Regions from separate parts of the Arthrobacter sp. UYP4 genome, predicted to be linked through region 2. Evidence: riboswitches for the same ligand, from Rfam matches in the RefSeq annotation. Region 2 holds a riboswitch; each other region holds the start of a gene.

What was found. Region 2 has a riboswitch for cyclic di-AMP ahead of AC0Z9V_RS13085 (LysM peptidoglycan-binding domain-containing protein). Riboswitches for the same ligand answer to the same signal wherever they lie in the genome.
Region 1: another riboswitch for cyclic di-AMP. It lies ahead of AC0Z9V_RS17755 (C40 family peptidase); the one in region 2 lies ahead of AC0Z9V_RS13085 (LysM peptidoglycan-binding domain-containing protein).
Region 3: another riboswitch for cyclic di-AMP. It lies ahead of AC0Z9V_RS03400 (C40 family peptidase); the one in region 2 lies ahead of AC0Z9V_RS13085 (LysM peptidoglycan-binding domain-containing protein).
Region 4: another riboswitch for cyclic di-AMP. It lies ahead of AC0Z9V_RS12090 (NlpC/P60 family protein); the one in region 2 lies ahead of AC0Z9V_RS13085 (LysM peptidoglycan-binding domain-containing protein).

Annotation. Positions count from the first base shown of each region.
Region 1 covers NZ_JBXAVU010000010.1:14,641-19,343, forward strand. Annotated here, with positions in the region: gene AC0Z9V_RS17745 (DsbA family protein) at 1-384, shown strand, start outside; gene AC0Z9V_RS17750 (cytochrome c oxidase assembly protein) at 505-1,482, opposite strand; gene AC0Z9V_RS17755 (C40 family peptidase) at 1,678-2,562, opposite strand; cyclic di-AMP (ydaO/yuaA leader) riboswitch at 2,565-2,777, opposite strand; gene AC0Z9V_RS17760 (metal-sensitive transcriptional regulator) at 3,157-3,498, shown strand; gene AC0Z9V_RS17765 (hypothetical protein) at 3,641-4,417, opposite strand; partial or broken gene AC0Z9V_RS17770 (hypothetical protein) at 4,421-4,703, opposite strand, start outside.
Region 2 covers NZ_JBXAVU010000003.1:192,274-196,976, reverse strand. Annotated here, with positions in the region: gene AC0Z9V_RS13095 (glycoside hydrolase family 6 protein) at 43-1,302, shown strand; gene AC0Z9V_RS13090 (hypothetical protein) at 1,366-1,602, shown strand; cyclic di-AMP (ydaO/yuaA leader) riboswitch at 1,716-1,897, shown strand; gene AC0Z9V_RS13085 (LysM peptidoglycan-binding domain-containing protein) at 1,901-2,839, shown strand; gene acs (acetate--CoA ligase) at 2,940-4,703, opposite strand, start outside.
Region 3 covers NZ_JBXAVU010000001.1:723,204-727,906, reverse strand. Annotated here, with positions in the region: gene rnc (ribonuclease III) at 1-489, shown strand, start outside; gene mutM (bifunctional DNA-formamidopyrimidine glycosylase/DNA-(apurinic or apyrimidinic site) lyase) at 490-1,452, shown strand; cyclic di-AMP (ydaO/yuaA leader) riboswitch at 1,585-1,769, shown strand; gene AC0Z9V_RS03400 (C40 family peptidase) at 1,772-2,638, shown strand; gene AC0Z9V_RS03395 (NAD-dependent epimerase/dehydratase family protein) at 2,767-3,735, opposite strand; gene AC0Z9V_RS03390 (alpha/beta fold hydrolase) at 3,732-4,703, opposite strand, start outside.
Region 4 covers NZ_JBXAVU010000002.1:747,322-752,024, forward strand. Annotated here, with positions in the region: gene AC0Z9V_RS12080 (HNH endonuclease) at 1-92, opposite strand, end outside; gene AC0Z9V_RS12085 (NlpC/P60 family protein) at 314-1,198, opposite strand; gene AC0Z9V_RS12090 (NlpC/P60 family protein) at 1,220-2,074, opposite strand; cyclic di-AMP (ydaO/yuaA leader) riboswitch at 2,080-2,249, opposite strand; gene AC0Z9V_RS12095 (iron-dependent transcriptional repressor DtxR) at 2,379-3,077, opposite strand; gene serC (phosphoserine transaminase) at 3,330-4,454, shown strand; gene AC0Z9V_RS12105 (MFS transporter) at 4,459-4,703, opposite strand, start outside.

The DNA.
Region 1 (4,703 bases), on a different contig from region 2:
TTCGTCGCGCGTCACCTGCCCTCAAACGACCAGGCGCACTTGGGTGCGACAGCACTGGAAGCCGCAGACCGTCAGGGTTGCTTCCTTCCCTTCCTGGAAGCAATCACGCTGAGCCCGGACGCCCAGGAACTTCCCCGCCTGCACACCCGTGCCACCGTGGACACCTATCTGGGCGTTGCCCGTGAGCTCGGGCTCGACAGCGCACGATTCGAAGCCGACATGCAAAGCTCCGACGTGCAGTCACTCATCGAGGCCGACCGGATCGAAGCTGTTGGCGTCGGCGTAACCCGAGCCCCGGCGCTGATCCTTCTTGATGATCAGAACCATAATGCTTTGACGTCACTGGATGACTTCCGCGAGGCGGTTCGACTCGTCGCAAGCTAGCGATCCGCAGGCCTTCCCTTCGAGCACCAGCACCACGTCTTGGGTCCGAGGCACAAGAGCTCCAGGGGCTAAGTGATGTGGACGCTGCGTCAGTCGTGCTGCTCGCAGGCCGGGGTCGTCTTATCGTCGCCGATCATGGCGTTCAGAGCGTTGCCTGAGCTGCTCGAGGTAGGCGTTGTACGCGTCGAGCTCCGGTGTTCCCTCCCGATTGTGCTTCCGGTCAATAGCCCGTGAGGTCACGGTGTCGTCGCGCTGCCAGCGCACCATGATGATCAGCAGCATCAGCACCGAAGGCAGTTCCCCGTAGGACCAGGCCAAGCCGCCGGCGATGCCCTGATCGGTAAGCGGGTCGACGTCCCACCCAGCGGGCAGCGTGCCGAAGAAATCGACGACAGGGGTGGTCGCCATCATCAGGACGACGCCGAAGAACGCATGAAGCGGCATCTCGGCGAAAATGTCGAGGAACCGGCCGAAGTGGGACTGTTTCACCGGTAGAGGGTCCGTCGATAGCACGGGGACGGTGAAGAGCACCCCGGAGATCAAAAACAGCAGTTCAAGGGTGATGTGCCCGTACCAGGACGGCAGCATCGCGTCGGCGATACCACTGAGGTAGACCCCGTAGAAGCTGACAAGGAACACCGGGATCATGAACGCCGGATGAAGGACGATCCGAGCGGATCTTGAGCGCAGTCCCGCATGAGCGAGCCGGAGGATCGGGCGCCCAAGTCCATGATGAGGGGTGGCGCGCAGCAACAAGGTGCCGGGCCGACCCAGGACCAGAAGCGGAGGGACGGCCATCATGAGCGTCAGTTGCTGGAACATGAAGACGGAAAACATGCGCAGACCGTAGCCTTCGACGCCGGCGCCCATGGTGATCATGATGATGGCGCAGCCCGCCAGGAAGATCACCGTCCGCCACACAGGCCAGGAACGGCCCATCGACCACAGGCGGATCGCGCCGGCCAGGTAGAACACACCCAGGACCAGAGCGACTCCGGGGATCAGCGGGATCGGCTGCAGGGTCGGCGCTAGGTAGGCCGCCCACGATGGCGGGGCCTCCGGTATCCAGACCGGCCCGCTAACCCACGGATCATTCACTGATACACAACCATCTCAACGTCACGCTCTCGCCCAGGTCTAGCTCGTAAATATCTAGGAACCGCACGCCCGGTCAACTTGCACCGCAACCCGAAAAGCGGAGACGCGCGGGCAAGGAAATAGCGGTGAGTGCCCCCGTCCAGGGCACTCACCGCTATCTCAGCTTGAGGGCAACCACCTCACCGGAGGGTGAAGTTAGCCTGCGACGCGCACGAAGGTCGATCCGGCGAGGTCGGACAGGGGGTGTTCCATGGTGAGGTTCGCACCATTCATGCCGCTGCTAATGACCTTGCCGCCACCGACGTAGATCGCGACGTGACCCGGACGGACCACGAGGTCACCGGGGGCCGGGGTGGCGACGACAGTTCCGTACTGCAGGAACTGCATGGGGCCGAGGTCTCCGACATTCTTTCCGATCGAGCGCAGTGCCCGCTCAGCAAGAACAGTGCAGTCCTGGATGGACCCGATCTGGGCGTAGGCCGATGCCACGATGGCCGCACCGACGCCACTCGCGGGAACACTCGGCGCTGCGGGAGCTGCCGGGGCGATCGGGGCGACAGTGGACGAGGTCAGGGAGTATCCGGGCTGAGGTGCTGCAGGAGCGGGAGCCGGGGCTGCGGCCGGTGCGCTGTAGAAGACCTGGCTGGTGGGAGCGGCAGCGGGAACAGCGGCTGCACTGACAGCAACACTGGTAGAGGCAACACCGGAAAGCTGGATCTGCTGACCCGGGAAAATGACCGAGGCGTAGGACAGGCCATTGCTTGCCAGCAGAGCATCGAGATTCACGCCGTGCTTGGCGGCAATGGCACCCATGGTGTCGCCGGAGGCAACCGTGTAGACGCCTGTAGCAGCGGCGGCGGGGGCCTGCGCTGTGACGGTGCTGGAGGCGTCCTGCGAGTAGGTGCCGGCCTGGGCGGCGGGGGCTCCAACAGCGAAGACGAGGCCGCCGGTTGCAGCTGCGATGATGGCCGGCTTGCCCAGTGCTACAGCGCTGGTCTTCGCGGAATACGACAGGCCCTCGAGGGCGATGGAGTGGGTGACGGCGGCGCGGTGGCGCGCAGAAATGGACGGACGTGACATGGTGATTGCCTCTCCCATGCCTGCGGGGTGAGCTGTCGGGTTCGGATGGGAGTCACCCGGCCGTCCTCAACCTGGTCCCATGGCAGCACGCAAGGATGCAGCACAGGAATGAACTGATGGATCGACTTAACCCCGAGGATCAACACACGAAGGTGCGGTGACCCGGTGGAAACGTGGTTCCCCCGTCCCTGCCGTATGGATTGTACGAACGGATCCCGGTAGCAGCGGCAGGGCTCGGCATTCTGCGTGGGAGAGCGATCTCGACGGGTGCCGGGATCACCTGAGGAGAATACCCCAGGATGGTATTTGATGTCACGTTCGCATAACGAGGGTCGGCATGTTGCCACGACACGCCGACTAGAGGGCCGCTAACAGAGGCCTGCGGAACTTCTGCTTCTGTTGTTCATTCACCTGCCCGTGCTCGTTGACAGATACTGGTGAGGGCCGTGTATCTCGCATGGCCGAAGACCACATCAACGGCTTCCTGCGCCGGTCAGCAACCCGCCGATGATGTTGAGGGGAACGACTATGAGCAACCACATCGCACCGAAGGTCAGCATCAACACTGCTAGCGCGGCACAACCAGCCGACTACATGGACCCGCTCACCAGGGCAACACCTCATCAACACGGATATGCAACCGATAAGGGCGCCTACCTGCGCCGGCTCAAGCGCATCGAAGGTCAGGTCCGCGGAATAGCCCGCATGGTTGATGAAGACCAATACTGCATTGACATTCTCACCCAGGTCGCCGCCGTGAACAACGCCATGCATGCGCTCAGCCTCGGATTATTGGAAAGCCATCTCACCCACTGCGTCGCAGATGCCGCCCATGAAGCCGCACGCACACATGGCACACCCGGCCAAGCGGGCACCGATACCGTCGACGCCAAAATCAAGGAAGCCACTCGTGCAATAGGTCGCCTACTGCGTTAACTGCTTACCTCATCCACGACGCACCTTTACTACCCAAAGGTCGCTTATCGGCGTCGCCACAACGTGGCTCTATAGCGTGGCTGGATAAGGAAGCGTCACACAATCGCGCTCTTATCGGTATCTCCCTTTTGCGCCTCGGGGCCTAGCCCACACCAAAGCCTCTTTCGTTTATGTGTTCGGGTTCGGACCCGTTTGGGCGGCGGACGGAATGCTTGACGGCTTTCACTGCCGCCGATGGTGGTGTCCCGTTACTGAGGTCGGCTGCGAGGACGGCGGCGACTCCTTCTCGCCCAATGTCTGTGGTTCCGACTCGTTCGGTGAGGAATTCTGCGAGTTTAGCCCTGCGGTCGCCTGTGTCCCAGAGTTCCTTGGCGTTGGCTGCTGCGTTCTGTGTGTCGACGTCGTTCTGCCAGTCCTCGGTTACGACGACCGCGGACTGCCGCTCAGCTTCTACGTAGTCGCGCTGCGCATCCCAGTTTCGGACTGCTTCCTGTCTTTTAGGGGCGTCGGCCATCACTTGTCGGGCCGATTGCTGGCGCCCCTCAAGGTACTCCTCAGGAGTCAGGTTGTACCGTGTGCGGATCTCGTCGTGCATGTGTTCGCGGGAAAGGCGGGCCATGTCATCGAACGGCTCCCACTGCTGTGCGAGGGCGTGCTGGGAGGCGATGTCCTCAGGTCTGGCCGCTTCCCAGAACTGCGGCTGGTAAACAGCGCCGAGCTGGGTACGCATGACGGCTCGTTCGGCTTCGAACCGCTCCTGGAGCTGTCGACGCTCGGCGTCCTGGGCGCGCAGCATCTGCTCGTTCCGCTCTGCGCGCTGACGGGCGAGCATTTCGCCGAGCCTGCCTGCGACGGCAAGGGCTGACTGCAACTGCGGTCGGAACAGCCCCTCTGCCCCATCGGGTGTGTCATGGTTCATGCGCTATCTCCCTATCCCTTGATCCGGCACGTGCAGCTCTGTCTCGAAGTTCTCCGCAGGTCGCTGTCCTCGCAGCGGGCGCTTAGCCTCTGTCAAGGACGGCACGGCCTTCCGTTCCACACCGGCGGTGTGCTCCTGTGTGGTCAATGCTGCTGGCAGACGCGGTTCGGGGACATCCGGTAGCGGGGCTCCGACGATACTCAGGTGCTCACGCACCGTCTCGGTCAGGAGGGTCGCTTCGCGCAGCTCCTGATTGCTGGCCTGCATGTCGTGCAGGAGCCGGATG
Region 2 (4,703 bases):
ACATGAGGAGCAATGATGCTCAGCATTTCCAGAACGTGCGCCATGACCCTGGCCCTGGCCGGGGTCCTCGCGTCCACCGCATTCTCCGCATTGCCCGCCGTGGCCCAGGGCCAGAAGGGTGGGCCGGACAGCCCGGACGGAACGACGGCCACCGGGTTCTACATCCCGGAGAAGAGCCACTACCACGAGGCCCACCGGCAGATCGCCGACCTGCGAGCCTCGGGTGATCGTGCCACCGCCGACAGCCTCGGTGCCATGGTCTCGACGCCGCAGGCCGTCTGGGTCACCGGGAGCGATCCGAAGGCCGTCACCCAGCAGGTGCGCAACACGACGCACCGCGCCGCGGGCAAGGGGCAGGTCCCCGTGCTGGCGGCCTACAACCTGCCGTTCCGCGACTGCTCGCAGTACTCCGCCGGTGGCGCGACCGACGTCGCTGGCTACAAGGCCTGGATCGACGCGCTCGCCGCCGGGATCCAGGACAGGGCGGCGATGGTGATCCTCGAACCGGACGGCCTCGGCATCATCCCCTGGTACCGCGGGCTCGACGGCGCCCTCGAGTGGTGCCAGCCGGCAGAGGCGGACGCCGCGAGCGCTGCAGCGGAACGCTTCGAGATGCTCAACTATGCGGTGGACCGCCTCAAGGCACTGCCCGACACCAAGGTCTACCTCGACGGCACCCACAGCGCCTGGCTCGGTACGGGCGAGATCTCGAGCCGGCTCGTGAAGGCCGGCGTACAGAAGGCCGACGGCTTCTTCCTCAACGTCTCCAACTACGAGCTCACCGAGCGGCAGCTGAAGTTCGGCAGCTGGGTGTCGCAGTGCATCCACTACGCCACCGAGATCGACCCCGGGGCCTACGGATCCTGCGCCAGCCAGTACTACCCGGCCTCGCCCGCCGATTTCTCCACCTGGGGGCTGACGGACGCGTGGTACGCGCAGCACGTCGCCGGTGCTCCGAACGCACCGTCGTCGGACGAGCTCGCACACTTCGTGATCGACACGAGCCGGAACGGACGGGGCCCCTGGGTCCCGTCGGTCGCCTACCCGGATCCCCAGGTCTGGTGCAATCCTCCGGGCCGCGGACTCGGCTACCTCCCGACCTCCGACACGGGCAACGAACTCGCCGACGCCTTCCTCTGGATCAAGGTCCCGGGAGAGTCCGACGGGGAGTGCAGTCGCGGCCTGACGGACAACGGGGGCATGGACCCGGAGTGGGGCCGCGTGGATCCTGCGGCCGGTGCCTGGTTCCCCGAGCAGGCGCTGGACCTGATCGCGAACGCCAGCGCGCCCGTACGGCCGTAGCGGACCGGAGAGCGTGCGCGGTCCGTGGGCCGCGCACGCTCTCCGGACGCCTACGCTGAGGGGATGGACAGCTGGAAATCTGCGGGCCGCCTGCGGGAACGGATGCTCTGGAGCACGCTCTCCTGGGTGGGTCTCGTGCTGACCGTCACCCTGGCCACCAGCATCGCGCTGGGCGCGGGCGGCACAGGTGCGGTCGAGAGCCATGGGTTCTACCTGCAGCAGATCGTCCTGCTCGCGTTCAGCGCGGGTGGCACGCTCGCCGCCGTGCGTCGCTGGTGGTCGTTCCGCACCGGCGCGTAGGGTACGCGCCGTTACGGAAATGTGACAAACCGGAGGAGCACTGGGTATCGTCATCGGGTGCCTCCGCCGGAGTGAGGCGCTCCCGGACGGATTGCCGAGCCCTGCCGCCGATCGGGATTCGTTCGCAAACACCGAGGCGGGGACGGGGGAACCACAGTTCCACCGGGCGTGCGGCCCTCCTGCCGGCGTCCTCGGGGTTAAGTCGCTGAACATCGCCGGATACGGCGCTGACCGCGGCCGGGTGACTCCCATCCGAACCCGACAGCTCACCCCGCAGGCATGGGAGAGGTATTCATCCATGTTCCGAAAGATTTCCCCTGCGCGCCACCGTGCCGCAGTCGACGGCAACCTCGCGATGCAGGGACTGTCGCAGGCAGCCAAGGCGCACGCCACCACCGTCGGCCGCCCCGTCGCCGTCGTCGCCATCACCTCGGGCCTCGCGCTCAGCGCTGTCGGCACCGCGCACGCCGGCTCCTACACCGAGCAGGGTTCGACCGCCCCCGCAGCCGTCGCAGCACCCGCAGCGGCGCCCGCCGCAGCAGTCGCTCCCGTAGCGGTCGCTCCCGCAGCCGATGCGACCCACACCGTCGTCGCCGGTGACACCCTCGGTGGCATCGCAGCGACCTACGGCGCCGACCTGACGGCCGTCCTCGCGGCCAACGGGCTCTCCCTCGCCTCGATCATCTTCCCCGGCGACACCGTGGTGATCCCCGCGAGCGGTGCGGCGCAGGCTCCGGCCCAGGCCGTGTCGGTCCCCGTGGCCGTCGCTCCCGCCGCCGAGGTCCAGCAGGCAGCCGTCGTCGCTCCCGCGGCGGAGGTCCAGCAGGCAGCCGCCGTCGCCCCGGCACCGGCTGTGTCGACCGCGCCCGGCTCGGGCGTGTACCTCGCCTCGGCAGACATCACGCCGGTGGCATCCAGCGGCGTCGCGGGCACCCTCGTGGCGTCCGCCCAGGCGCAGCTGCAGGCCGGCGCGATCCAGGACTGCACCGTACTGGTCGAGAACGCCCTGCGGGCAGCGGGCATCTCCGTGGGAGACCTCGGTCCCTCGCAGTTCTTCCAGTTCGGTTCGACGGTGGCCACCCCTGCTGCCGGCGACATCGTCATCACGGCGGGCCACGTGGCCATCTATGTCGGCGGCGGCCAGGTCATCAGCAGCGGCATGAACGGGTCGAACCTCACCATGCAGCACCCCCTCTCGGACCTGCCGGGAGCATCCTTCGTCCGGGTTGCCGGCTAGCAACCCGACGGACCACACGCGGGAAGCGGCAGGTGCTTGGACGGGGCCCTGCCGCTTCCTTTCTTTAACGCCCGACAGAGGCGCCGACCGACGCGGGGACTCAGCCCCGCGCTGCCAGGGCGGCCTGGATGCCGGGGATGCAGCCCTCGTTCTGCAGGGACGTCGTATCCCCGAGGGCCGTGCCCTCATGGAGCTGGGTGAGCAGGCGCCGCATGATCTTCCCGGAGCGTGTCTTGGGCACGTCGGGGACGACGACGACGGACGAGGGACGGGCGATGGGTCCGATGGCGCCCGCCACGTGCGAGCGCAGGGCCGCGGTGACGTCGCCGGATGCGTCCGCCCCTGCCGAGAGCACCACGAACGCGGCGATCGCGTGGCCCGTCAGCGGATCCGTCACGGGGCAGACGCCGGCCTCCGTCACCAGGGGGTGGGCCACCAGCGCCGACTCGATCTCGATGGTGGACAGCCGGTGGCCCGACACGTTGATGACGTCGTCCACGCGCCCGAGGATCCAGGTGTCGCCGTCGTCGTCGTACCGCGCGCCGTCGCCCGCCAGGAACCAGCCCTGCGCGGCGAACTTCCGCCAGTAGGAATCGAGGTAGCGCTGGGGATCCCCCCAGACGGTGCGGGCCATGGCCGGGCCGTGGCGATCCACCACGATCAGGCCCTGCACGCCGGGAGGCACCGGCCGGCCCTCGTCGTCGACGATGCGCGTGCTGACCCCGGGAAGGGCGCGAGCGGCGCAGCCGGGCTTGAAGTCGGTGTCCCCGGGGCTGGGGGAGAGGACGGTCGCGCCGGTCTCGGATTGCCACCAGGTGTCGACGACGGGCACCTCGTCGCGGCCGAGGTTCTTCCGGAACCAGCGCCACGCCTCGGGATTGACCGCCTCGCCGACGGTGCCCAGCACGCGGATGCTCGAGAGGTCGTAGCCGGCCGGGACGCCGTCGGGGAACCAGCCCATCAGTGACCGGACCAGCGTCGGCGCCGTGTAGTAGCTCGTGACGCCGTAGCGTTCGATGATCTCGAAGTGGCGGCCCGGGTGCGGCGTGTTCGGTGTGCCCTCGAAGAGGACCTGCGTGGCACCGTTGGAGAGCGGCCCGTACAGCTCGTAGGTGTGCGCGGTGACCCAGGCCAGGTCAGCGGTGCACCAGTGGACGTCGCGATCCCGCAGGGCCGGATCGGGATTGCTGAAGAGGTGCTCGAAGCTCCACGACGCCTGCGTGAGGTAGCCGCCGGACGTATGCACGAGGCCCTTCGGCTTCCCGGTGGTCCCCGAGGTGTACATGATGAACAGGGGCGTCTCGGCGTCGAACGCCTCCGGTTCGTGGTGCGGTGACGCGGTGTCGACGACGTCGTGCCACCAGACGTCCCTGCCTCCGGTCCAGCTGACGTCGGAACCGGTGCGGCGCACCACGAGCACGTGCTCGATGCTGTTCCGACCGGATACCGCGGCGTCGGCGTTGTCCTTCACAGGCACGGCCGTCCCCCGGCGGTACTGGCCGTCGGTGGTGACGAGCAGCTTCGCGCCCGTGTCCTCGACGCGGAAGCGCAGTGCCTCCGCCGAGAACCCGCCGAACACGAGGGAGTGCACGGCGCCGATCCGGGCGCACGCGAGGGTGACCACGACCGTCTCGACGAGGACCGGGAGATAGATCACCACGCGGTCGCCCTTGCCGATCCCGAGGGCCAGCAGTGCGTTCGCGGCCCGTGAGACCTCGTCCTGCAACTGCGCGTAGGTGACGGTGCGGCGATCGCCGGGCTCGCCCTCGAAGTGCAGCGCCACCGTGTCGCCGCGCCCGGCCCGCACATGGCGGTCGACGCAGTTGGCGGCGACGTTGAGCGTGCCACCGGAGAACCACTCGAG
Region 3 (4,703 bases), on a different contig from region 2:
GCCGGAGTGGCCCGCACGCTCGACCTCGGCAGTCACGTGCTGCTCGGACAGGGCGAGAAGCTCACCAACGGCCGGGACAAGGCATCCATCCTCGCGGACACCATGGAGGCCGTCATCGGTGCTGCCTACCTGAGCCACGGGATCGAGATCGCGAGGGCCATGGTCATGAGGCTCATCGGGCCGCTCCTGCGCGACTCCGCTGTCCTCGGCGAAGGCACGGACTGGAAGACCCGCATCCAGGAGACCGCGGCCGCCCGCCGGCTCGGCCTGATCGACTACCAGGTGGTGGGCGCCGGTCCCGACCACGCCCGTACGTTCACCGCGCGCCTCGTGATCGGCGGCGTCGAGTACGGCTCCGGGTGCGGCCACTCGAAGAAGGAGGCGGAGCAGGAGGCTGCTGCCGCCTCCTGGAAGCTGCTCGCACCCGGGCCCGGGACGACGCCCGACGGCGAACCGCACGACGCGCCCGCAGCGCCCCCCGGACCCTGAGTGCCTGAACTGCCCGAGGTCGAGGTGGTACGGCGTGGGCTGGCGCGCTGGGTCACGGGCCGCACCGTCGAGGCCGTCGAGGTGGTGGACCCGCGGTCGCTGCGACGCCACGTCGCAGGCGTCGAGGACTTCCGCGGCAACGTCACCGGAGCACGCGTCACGGACGTGGTGCGGCGCGGGAAGTTCCTCTGGATGACCCTCCAGGACCCGGACGCCCCCCGTGACGTCCCGCACGTCGCACTGATGGCGCACCTCGGCATGAGCGGTCAGCTGCTCATCGAGGAGTTGGAGGCCCCCCTCGAGAAACACCTGAAGGTGCGCCTTCGGCTCTCCACCGCCGTCGACGACGAGGGTGCCCCGCTCCCCGCCGACCTCCGGTTCGTCGACCAGAGGATCTTCGGGGGCATGTTCGTCGCCGATCTCGAGCCCACCGCCGACGGCGCGCCGGGTGGTCGCGGAGACACGGATCTGCCTCTCATCCCGCACCAGGCCGCGCACATCGCGCGTGACCCGCTCGATCCCGCGTTCTCCGTCGAATCCTTCCACCGGCGTCTCCGCGAGCGGAGGACGGGCCTCAAGCGTGCCCTCCTCGACCAGGGCCTCATCTCGGGGATCGGCAACATCTACGCGGACGAGGCGCTGTGGGCGGCGAGACTCCACTACGCGCGCCCCACGGACACTCTGCGCCGTCCCGACACCCTCCGTATCGTCGAGGCGGTCACCACGGTCATGACCCGGGCCCTGGACGCCGGTGGCACGAGTTTCGACGCGCTGTACGTCAACGTCAACGGCGCGTCGGGCTACTTCGCCCGCGACCTCGAAGCCTACGGCCGTGCCGGGCAACCCTGCCGTCGCTGCGCAGCCGAAGGGCGCTCGACCCTCATCCGGCGCGAAGCCTTCATGAACAGGTCATCGTCCCTCTGCCCGTACTGCCAGCCGAGGCCGCGGAACGCTCGGGCCTAGTCGGCGCGGGGGGATTATGGCACCGTCGGCGCCGTAACCCAAACGTGACAACCGGAAGCTCAACGGGTACCGTTGACCCCGCGCCCGCTCCACAACGGAGGGGCGCCCCTCCTCACTCTGCCTAACCCTGTCGATGAGGACGGACCGTTCGCACTACACATTCGACAGGGGCGGGGGAACCGATAGCGGACTCAGTCCTGAGTCCTAGGGGTAAAGACGCGTGTCGACCAGCGCATGTTCGCTGGAACGAGAACAGCACGTCCGGATGTCCCATCCGAACCCGACAGCTAACTTCGCAGGCATTGGGAAAGGCATGATCATGTCCAAGAGCACTTCAGCGCGCCACCGGGCCGTCCCCACGCGCACCAACCCCCTTCTCACCGCCTCCCGCGCGATCTCCGCGAGTGCCTCGGTGGCCGGCAAGCCCGCCGCCGTCGTCGTCGCAGCATCCGGGATCATGTTCGGCGCAGCGCTCCCCGCGAGTGCCGCAGGCGAGATCACCCTGCAGGCCGCACCCGAGCAGGTCGCGGCGTCCACCGTCGCGGCGGGCACCTACACCGTCCAGGCCGGCGACACGCTGGGCAGCATCGCTGCCTCGCACGGCGTCGGCCTCGACACGCTGTTCACGGCCAACGGACTCGGCTACAGCTCGGTCATCTACCCGGGTCAGGCCCTCGCGCTCACCGGTACTGCCGCTCCCCAGCAGTACTCCGCCCAGTCCGCAACGATCGTCGCTGCCCCCGCAGCGATCGCGGCACCGGCACCCGTGGCGGCACCCGCACCCGTGGCAGCACCCGCAGTCTTCTCGGGGAACACCACCGGACTCAGCACGCAGTCCGCCTCGATCAGCCCCGCCGGCGGAGGCATCGTCGGCACGGCCATGCAGGGCATCGGCTCGGGCTACGTGTACGGCGGAACCTCGTTCGGCGGCTGGGACTGCTCCGGCTTCGTGCAGTGGGTCTACGCGCAGAACGGCATCAGCCTGCCGCGCACCACTTGGTCGCAGTTCGCTGCTCTCACCCCCACCAGCAACCCGCAGCCGGGCGACCTGGTGAGCCAGAACGGTGGAAGCCACGTCGGTATCTACCTCGGCAACGGCCAGATGGTCAGCGCCCTGAACCCCTCGCAGGGCACGCTGGTGCACTCGGTCAACGCCATGTCGGTGGACGGGTACTACACCCGCTAGGAATCGCGACCGGCGTCAGCCGGTCGTCCCAGGTACAGGTACGCAGAAGGGCGGGATGCGGGGCATCCCGCCCTTCCGCGTACCCGGCGAGAGGCCGTGGCGGCGCGTTCCCGCCCGGGCCCGCGTCCTCAGCCGCCGTAGTGCGCCGCGAGGCGCTGGAACCCCTGGTCGATGCTGACCCCCGGCGTCCAGTCGAGCACGGCCCGGGTCCGCCGCTGGTCGAACCAGTGTGCGGTGGACAGCTGTTCGGCCAGGAAGCGGGTCATGGGCGGCTCCTCGGCGCGGCCGAGCGCCAGCCAGGCGCGTTCGATGACCGTCCCCGCCGCCCGTGCTACCGATCCGGGCACCGACCATGCCGGTGGGCGGACGCCGGCGGCGCGGCAGATCCCTGCGAGCAGCTCCGCGATGGGCCGCGGCTCACCGTTGGTCACGACGAAGGCCTGGCCCTGCGCCTCGCCGATACGGGCGAGGCAGGCGACGATCGCCGACGCCGCGTTGTCCACGTAGGTGGTGTCGATCAGTGCGGTGCCACCGTCGAGCAGCGGCAGCCGTCCCCGCCGGGCCCGGTCGACGACGCGCTCGACGAGCTGCGTGTCACCGGGTCCCCAGACGATGTGCGGGCGCACCGCGGCGACGCGGAACGACGCCGTGGAGCGTCGCAGCGCCAGCACCTCCGCCGCGGCCTTGGTCCGGGCGTAGTCGCCTCGTGCGGTCCCCGGGTCCGCGGGACCGGCGGACGCGCCGACCAGGGACGTGCCGTCGTGCGCCACGGAGGGCGAGGAGACGTGGACGACGTCGGGGATGCCGGCGCGCCGGGCGGCATCGAGCAGGCGCCGGGTCCCGTCCACGTTGGTCCTGTCGAAGTCGGCGGCGCGGCCGGTGAAGGAGACCTTCGCCGCGAGGTGGATCACGGCGTCGCACCCCCGGACCGCGGCGGTCACCGCCGCGTCGTCCTCGATGGAGCCCAGTACGTCGGCGGCACCGACGACACCCGACGGGCGGCGCTGGAAGCACCGAACGTCGTGGCCGTCGGCGAGGAGCTGTCCGGCGACCGCGCGGCCGAGCATCCCGCTGGCGCCCGTCACGAGGACGGTCACAGGGAGCCGGCCCGCCCGCCGGCGAGGAACCGTCCGCTCCAGGCCGCGACCCGTGCGCGGTCGATCTTCGCATTGTGCCGGATGTCCACCGGCAGCGCGGGGACCGAGACGACCGCAGCGAGGTCCACGCCGCGCGCGCCGGCCGCATCGCGGGCGGCAGCGGCGAGCGACGCATCAGCGAGCCGGGGGCGACGACGACCCGGCGTCGTCGTCTCGACGACCGCCACCACAGCCTGCGCGCCGGAGGGGCCGACGCCGACGACAGCGGCGAGGCGGACGCCGTCGAGTGCCTCCAGCGACTGCTCGAGTCCCACCGGGGTCACCACCCCTCCCGGTGCGGTGATGACGTGGCCGAGCCGTCCTTCGACCCAGAGGCGGCCGTCGGCGTCGAAGTGGCCGACATCGCCGGTGCGATGCCACGGGCGCGTCCGTGCCGAGTCCTCCTGGGTGCGCCAGAGGCGGAAGTAGCGATCCTTGACGTGCGGAGCGTCGACGAGGATCTCGCCCGTCACGCCGGGAGTCCCGGTGGCTTCGCCGGTTGCCTCACCCGTGCCGTCGAGCGGGCTGACCGCGACGCGTGCGCCGTGCACCGGGAGACCCACGCACACGCCGTTGCCGGCGCCGTCCAGTCCCGCCTCGGCCGCCGTCGCGGCGGCCCGGATGCCGTCGAGGTCGATATCGGCGACGAGGAGGGACTCGGTCATGCCGTAGGGCGTGTGGAGGGCCGCGGACGGGACGAGTGCCTGGACCTCCTCGAGCAGCGGTACCGGGATCGGCGCCCCGGCGGAGAGCATCAGGGTAATCCGCTCCAGAGCCGACCGGCCGGCCGCAGGGAGGTCGGCCGACGTCGCCAGGACGTTGCGCAGCGCCGCCGGCGACGCGAAGACGACGGTGGCGTCGATCGCGGCCGCGGCATCGGCCAGTGCCCGCGCCGTCAGGGTCCGCGGGGCGGTGACGTCCATGGCCGG
Region 4 (4,703 bases), on a different contig from region 2:
CTGGCCTTGCCGGTGAGGACAAGCACGAGTGCCCGGCGGAACGTGACGACCGCCAGTGGTTCATACCCTGCATTCAGAACAAGAGTGCGCATACGGTGGCCTCATTGCTGACCTGTTCCCCGCAACCGGTTGCCATCCCGGGGTACGGGAGAAGAGCTTCGGATTGACACTGCAAGGGTAAGCCGGAGACCGGCGTGCGGCGAACCGGTGCGGGGACGGGTTGACGCGCCGCACGGCGTCGGGCTACCGCCGCCCAACGACAGAGGAACCGGCACGTCCGTGCCGGTTCCTCGATCGTGAGTCGCTGGGGTGATCAGCCGCCGACGCGGATGTAGACGCCGCCCGAGCCGAGCTCTGCCGGTGCGATCACCGTGGTGTTGCCGTTGAAGCCGCCGTGGACGGCCTGGCCGCCACCGATGTAGACAGCGATGTGGGCCATGCCCATGCCGCCGTCGGCGTAGTAGATGAGGTCACCCGGGATGGCCTCGCCTGCGCCCACCGTGCGGCCGAGGGAGAGGTAGCCTGCCGGCCAGCCGTGGAAGTTGATGCCCGCGGCGGCGAGCGAGTTGCTGACCAGGCGCGTGCAGTCCTGCATGACGCCGAGCTGGCCCTGGGCCGCGGCGGCGATGGTCGCCGCGACTCCGGAGGAGGCGGCCGGGGCGGGAGCAGGAGCCGGGGCGGGAGCAGGAGCCGGGGCGGGAGCAGCCACGGCGACCGGGGCGGCCTGTGCGACGGGGGCCGCGACGGCCGCGGCGACGGGAGCCGGTGCGACCGGCACCTCGACGACGACGGGTGCCGGAGCGTCGGCGACGGGTGCCTCGACGACGACCGGTGCCGGAGCCTCGGCGACGGGTGCCTCGACGACCGGGGCGGGCTCGGCGACGGGCGCCTCGACGACGACCGGCTTGGCGGTGACCTTGACCGGGGTCATGTTGAAGGCGACGGCGGTCTCGGACGAGGCGACGACGGCCGCGCGGGCCGACGTGACCGTGACGCTGGACGCTGCGGCGTCACGCTGCGGCTGCAGGTCCGCGGCGTTGGCTGCGACCCCGCTCGTCAGGACGAGGCCGGAGGCCGCGGCGATGACGGCGGCCTGGCGGCCCATGCCGCCGGTGGTGACGGCCTTGGCGAGGGCCGAGAGGCCGGCGGTGTCCTGGGTTTCGCTGCGGTGGCGGGCGATGATGGCGCGTGAAGACATGGTGGTTTCTCCGAAGGGGTTCTAGCGGACGCGGACGAAGCCGGCGCCGGGAAGGTCTGAGAGGTTGTGGAGGCCGGTGTTCATGCCGTTGAGGCCACCGCTGATGACCTGGCCGTTACCGACGTAGATCGCGACGTGGCCCGCCGTGATGACCAGGTCACCCGCAGCGGGGGATCCGACGACGTCGCCGAACTGGAAGAACTGGCCGGGTGCGAGATCGCCGACGGACTTGCCGACGGAGCGCAGGGCGGTCTCGACCATCGCGGTGCAGTCCTGGGCGACGCCGATCTGGCCGTAGGCAGAGGCGACCAGCCCGGCAGCGACACCGGAGGACTGGACAGGCGCGGGTGCCGGTGCGACGACGGGCTCGGCGACGGCGACCGGTGCGGGCGCCACGGCGGCGGGTGCGACCACGGGTGCGACGGGAGCGGCCTCGACAGGAGCGGCCGCGGCGGGAGCGGCCTCGACAGCAGCGACCTCGACGGGAGCAGCGGGCGCCACGACCGCGGCGGGAGCCTCGACGACGACGGCGGGCTCGGCCTCGACGACGGGAGCCGGCGGCTCGACGACCTCGGGAGCAGGAGTGACCTCGACGGCCACGCGATCGAAGGAGACCGTCGCGGTGGCCGGCACGGTGACCTCGGCCGACACGACGCGGCTCACGGTCAACGCTGCGGAGGACTGGACTTCACGCTCGGCGGCGGTTGCAGCCTGGGCGGGCAGTCCCGCGGTCAGGACCAGGCCCGACGCCGCGACGATGACGGCTGCCTGGCGGCCGACCGATCCGGCATTGGATGCTGCTGCTGTGGACAGGGCCGTCAGCGGACTGACGTCCCGGGGCGCGCGGTGGCGGCCCGGCGAAGAGCTTTTGGACACGTTGGATTGCCTCTCCCAACGCCTGCGAGGTGAGCTGTCGGATTCGGATGGGAGTCACCCGGCCGCTGCGGAAACAGCGACTTAACCCCAAGGATTTCTGGAACAGAAACCCGAAAATTGGTTCCCCCGCCTCTGCCATGCGATGGTGCGGACGGACCTCCGGCAATGGCAGAGCTAGGCGATTTGCAGGAGGGTGCCGGATCTAGAGCGAATTTGGCACAAGATGGAGGCTACCTCAGATATCGCGGTATGTCACGTTACGGTCACGGAATGGTGTGTTATTGATGACGGAGCCGTGCCGGACTCAGGACGCGACGGAGACGAACACGTGCGAGGCGACCTCCGGAGGCAGCTCGAGCGCACCTTCCACCCCGGGGACGCGGACGGAGACGTACCCGCCCACCGACTCCAGGCTGAGGCGTGCACCCGGCCGCAGGCCGCCCTCGTCGAGCTGGGTCAGGAGTTCCGGGTCGACCTGGATCGGCTCGGCCAGGCGCACCAGCGTGACCGGCTTCTCGGGCGAGTAGGTGCCCATGGCGGAGAGCAGGGTGACCACGCCGTCGGTGAAGAGTTCGGACTGGACGCCGCCGATGGCCTCGAGGCCGGGGATGGGATTCCCGTAGGGCGACTCGGAGGGCTTGCCCAGGAGTTCGTAGAGCCTGCGCTCGACGCGTTCGCTCATCACGTGCTCCCAGCGGCAGGCCTCGTCGTGCACGTAGGCCCAGTCGAGCCCGATGACGTCGCTCAGGAGGCGTTCCGCGAGGCGGTGCTTCCTCATGACCCCGGTGGCCCGGTGCCGTCCCAGTTCGGTGAGCTCGAGGTGCCGGTCACCCGAGACGACCACCAGTCCGTCACGCTCCATGCGTCCGATGGTCTGGGAGACCGTGGGTCCCGAGTGGCGCAGCCGTTCGGCGATGCGCGCCCGCAGGGCGACGATGTTCTCTTCCTCGAGTTCAAGGATGGTCCGCAGGTACATCTCGGTGGTGTCGATGAGGTCCGTCATGCGGGTCAGCTCCTTGGTGCGGTGCGGGTGCGCGGCTGGGATGCCTCACGCCGGTGGGGGTCCACGGCCGCCACGACCTGTTCCGCCCCACGCCTCCCAAGGTTAACCCATGGTGCGATTCCCCCGGCAATCGACCGGGGCGGCGACGGCGTCCCCGCCGCATCCTCCGCCTGCGGTGTTAACAAATGGAGCGCCACCGGCTCCTCGGGCAGAATGAGGGCGATACCCGCCGCCGAAACAGCTGGAGCACCCATGACCGAACTGCCCCGCATCCCCGAGCACCTCCTGCCGTCGGACGGCCGGTTCGGCGCCGGTCCGTCCAAGGTCCGGAGCGGACAGATCGACGCCCTCGTGTCCGCGGGACGGGTCCTGCTGGGCACGTCGCACCGCCAGGCTCCCGTGCGCGAACTCGTCGGGCGCGTGCGGGACGGTCTGAGCACCTTCTTCGGCGCACCCGAGGCATACGAGGTGGTCCTCGGGGTGGGCGGCTCGACGGCCTTCTGGGATGTCGCCACCTTCGGGCTCGTGGAGCACAGGGCGCAGCACCTCTCCTTCGGCGAGTTCGGCTCCAAGTTCGCCTCCGCCACCACCAGGGCGCCGTTCCTCGAGGCATCGGACATCATCACGGCCCCGCCGGGTACGCGCCCCGATCCGGCGGCCGCAGCGGGCGTGGACACCTACGCCTGGCCGCAGAACGAGACGTCGACGGGTGTCGCGGCTCCCGTTCGACGGGTCGAGGGCGCGGACGACGGCGCCCTGGTCCTCGTGGACGCGACCTCCGCGGCCGGCGGCCTCGACGTGGACGTCTCCGAGGCCGATGTCTACTACTTCGCCCCGCAGAAGAACTTCGCCTCCGACGGCGGATTGTGGCTGGGCCTCTTCTCCCCCGCAGCGCTGGAGCGGGCGGCCCGGATCGATGCCGGCGACCGCTGGATCCCCGACTTCCTCAACCTCCAGACGGCGATCGACAACTCGCGCCTGAACCAGACGTACAACACCCCGTCGCTGTCCACCCTGGTCACGCTCGACGCGCAGGTGGAATGGCTCAACGCCCAGGGCGGGCTGCCCTTCGCCGCCGCCCGCACGGCGGACTCAGCGGGACGCCTGTACTCCTGGGCGGAGGCCTCCCCCGTGGCGAGCCCCTACGTGACCCGCCCCGAGGACCGCTCGAACGTCATCGTGACGGTGGACTTCGACGATGCGGTGGATGCCGCGCGCATCGCCGCGATCCTGCGGGCCAACGGGATCGTCGACGTCGAGCCGTACCGCAAGCTCGGGCGCAACCAGCTGCGCGTCGCCACCTTCGTGGCGATCGAGCCCGACGACGTCTCGGCTCTCATCGCCTGCATCGACCACGTGGTCGAGCACCTCCTCTAGCAGGTCAGGTGCTGCCGTCCGCGGCGCCGGCCTCGTGGTCGAGGCGGAGCCGCCGGGGTGCCGAGCGGTCGTACCGCAACCGGACGTCGTGGTACCTCCACGCCCAGAAGATGCCGGCGGCCGCGGCGATGATGCCGGAGGCGGCGGCCACGCCCAGGCTCCACCGCGGACCGAACATGTCGGAGACCCATCCCACCACGGGGGCGCCCAGCGGCGTCCCGCCGAGGAAGATGGCGAAGTAGAGGGCCA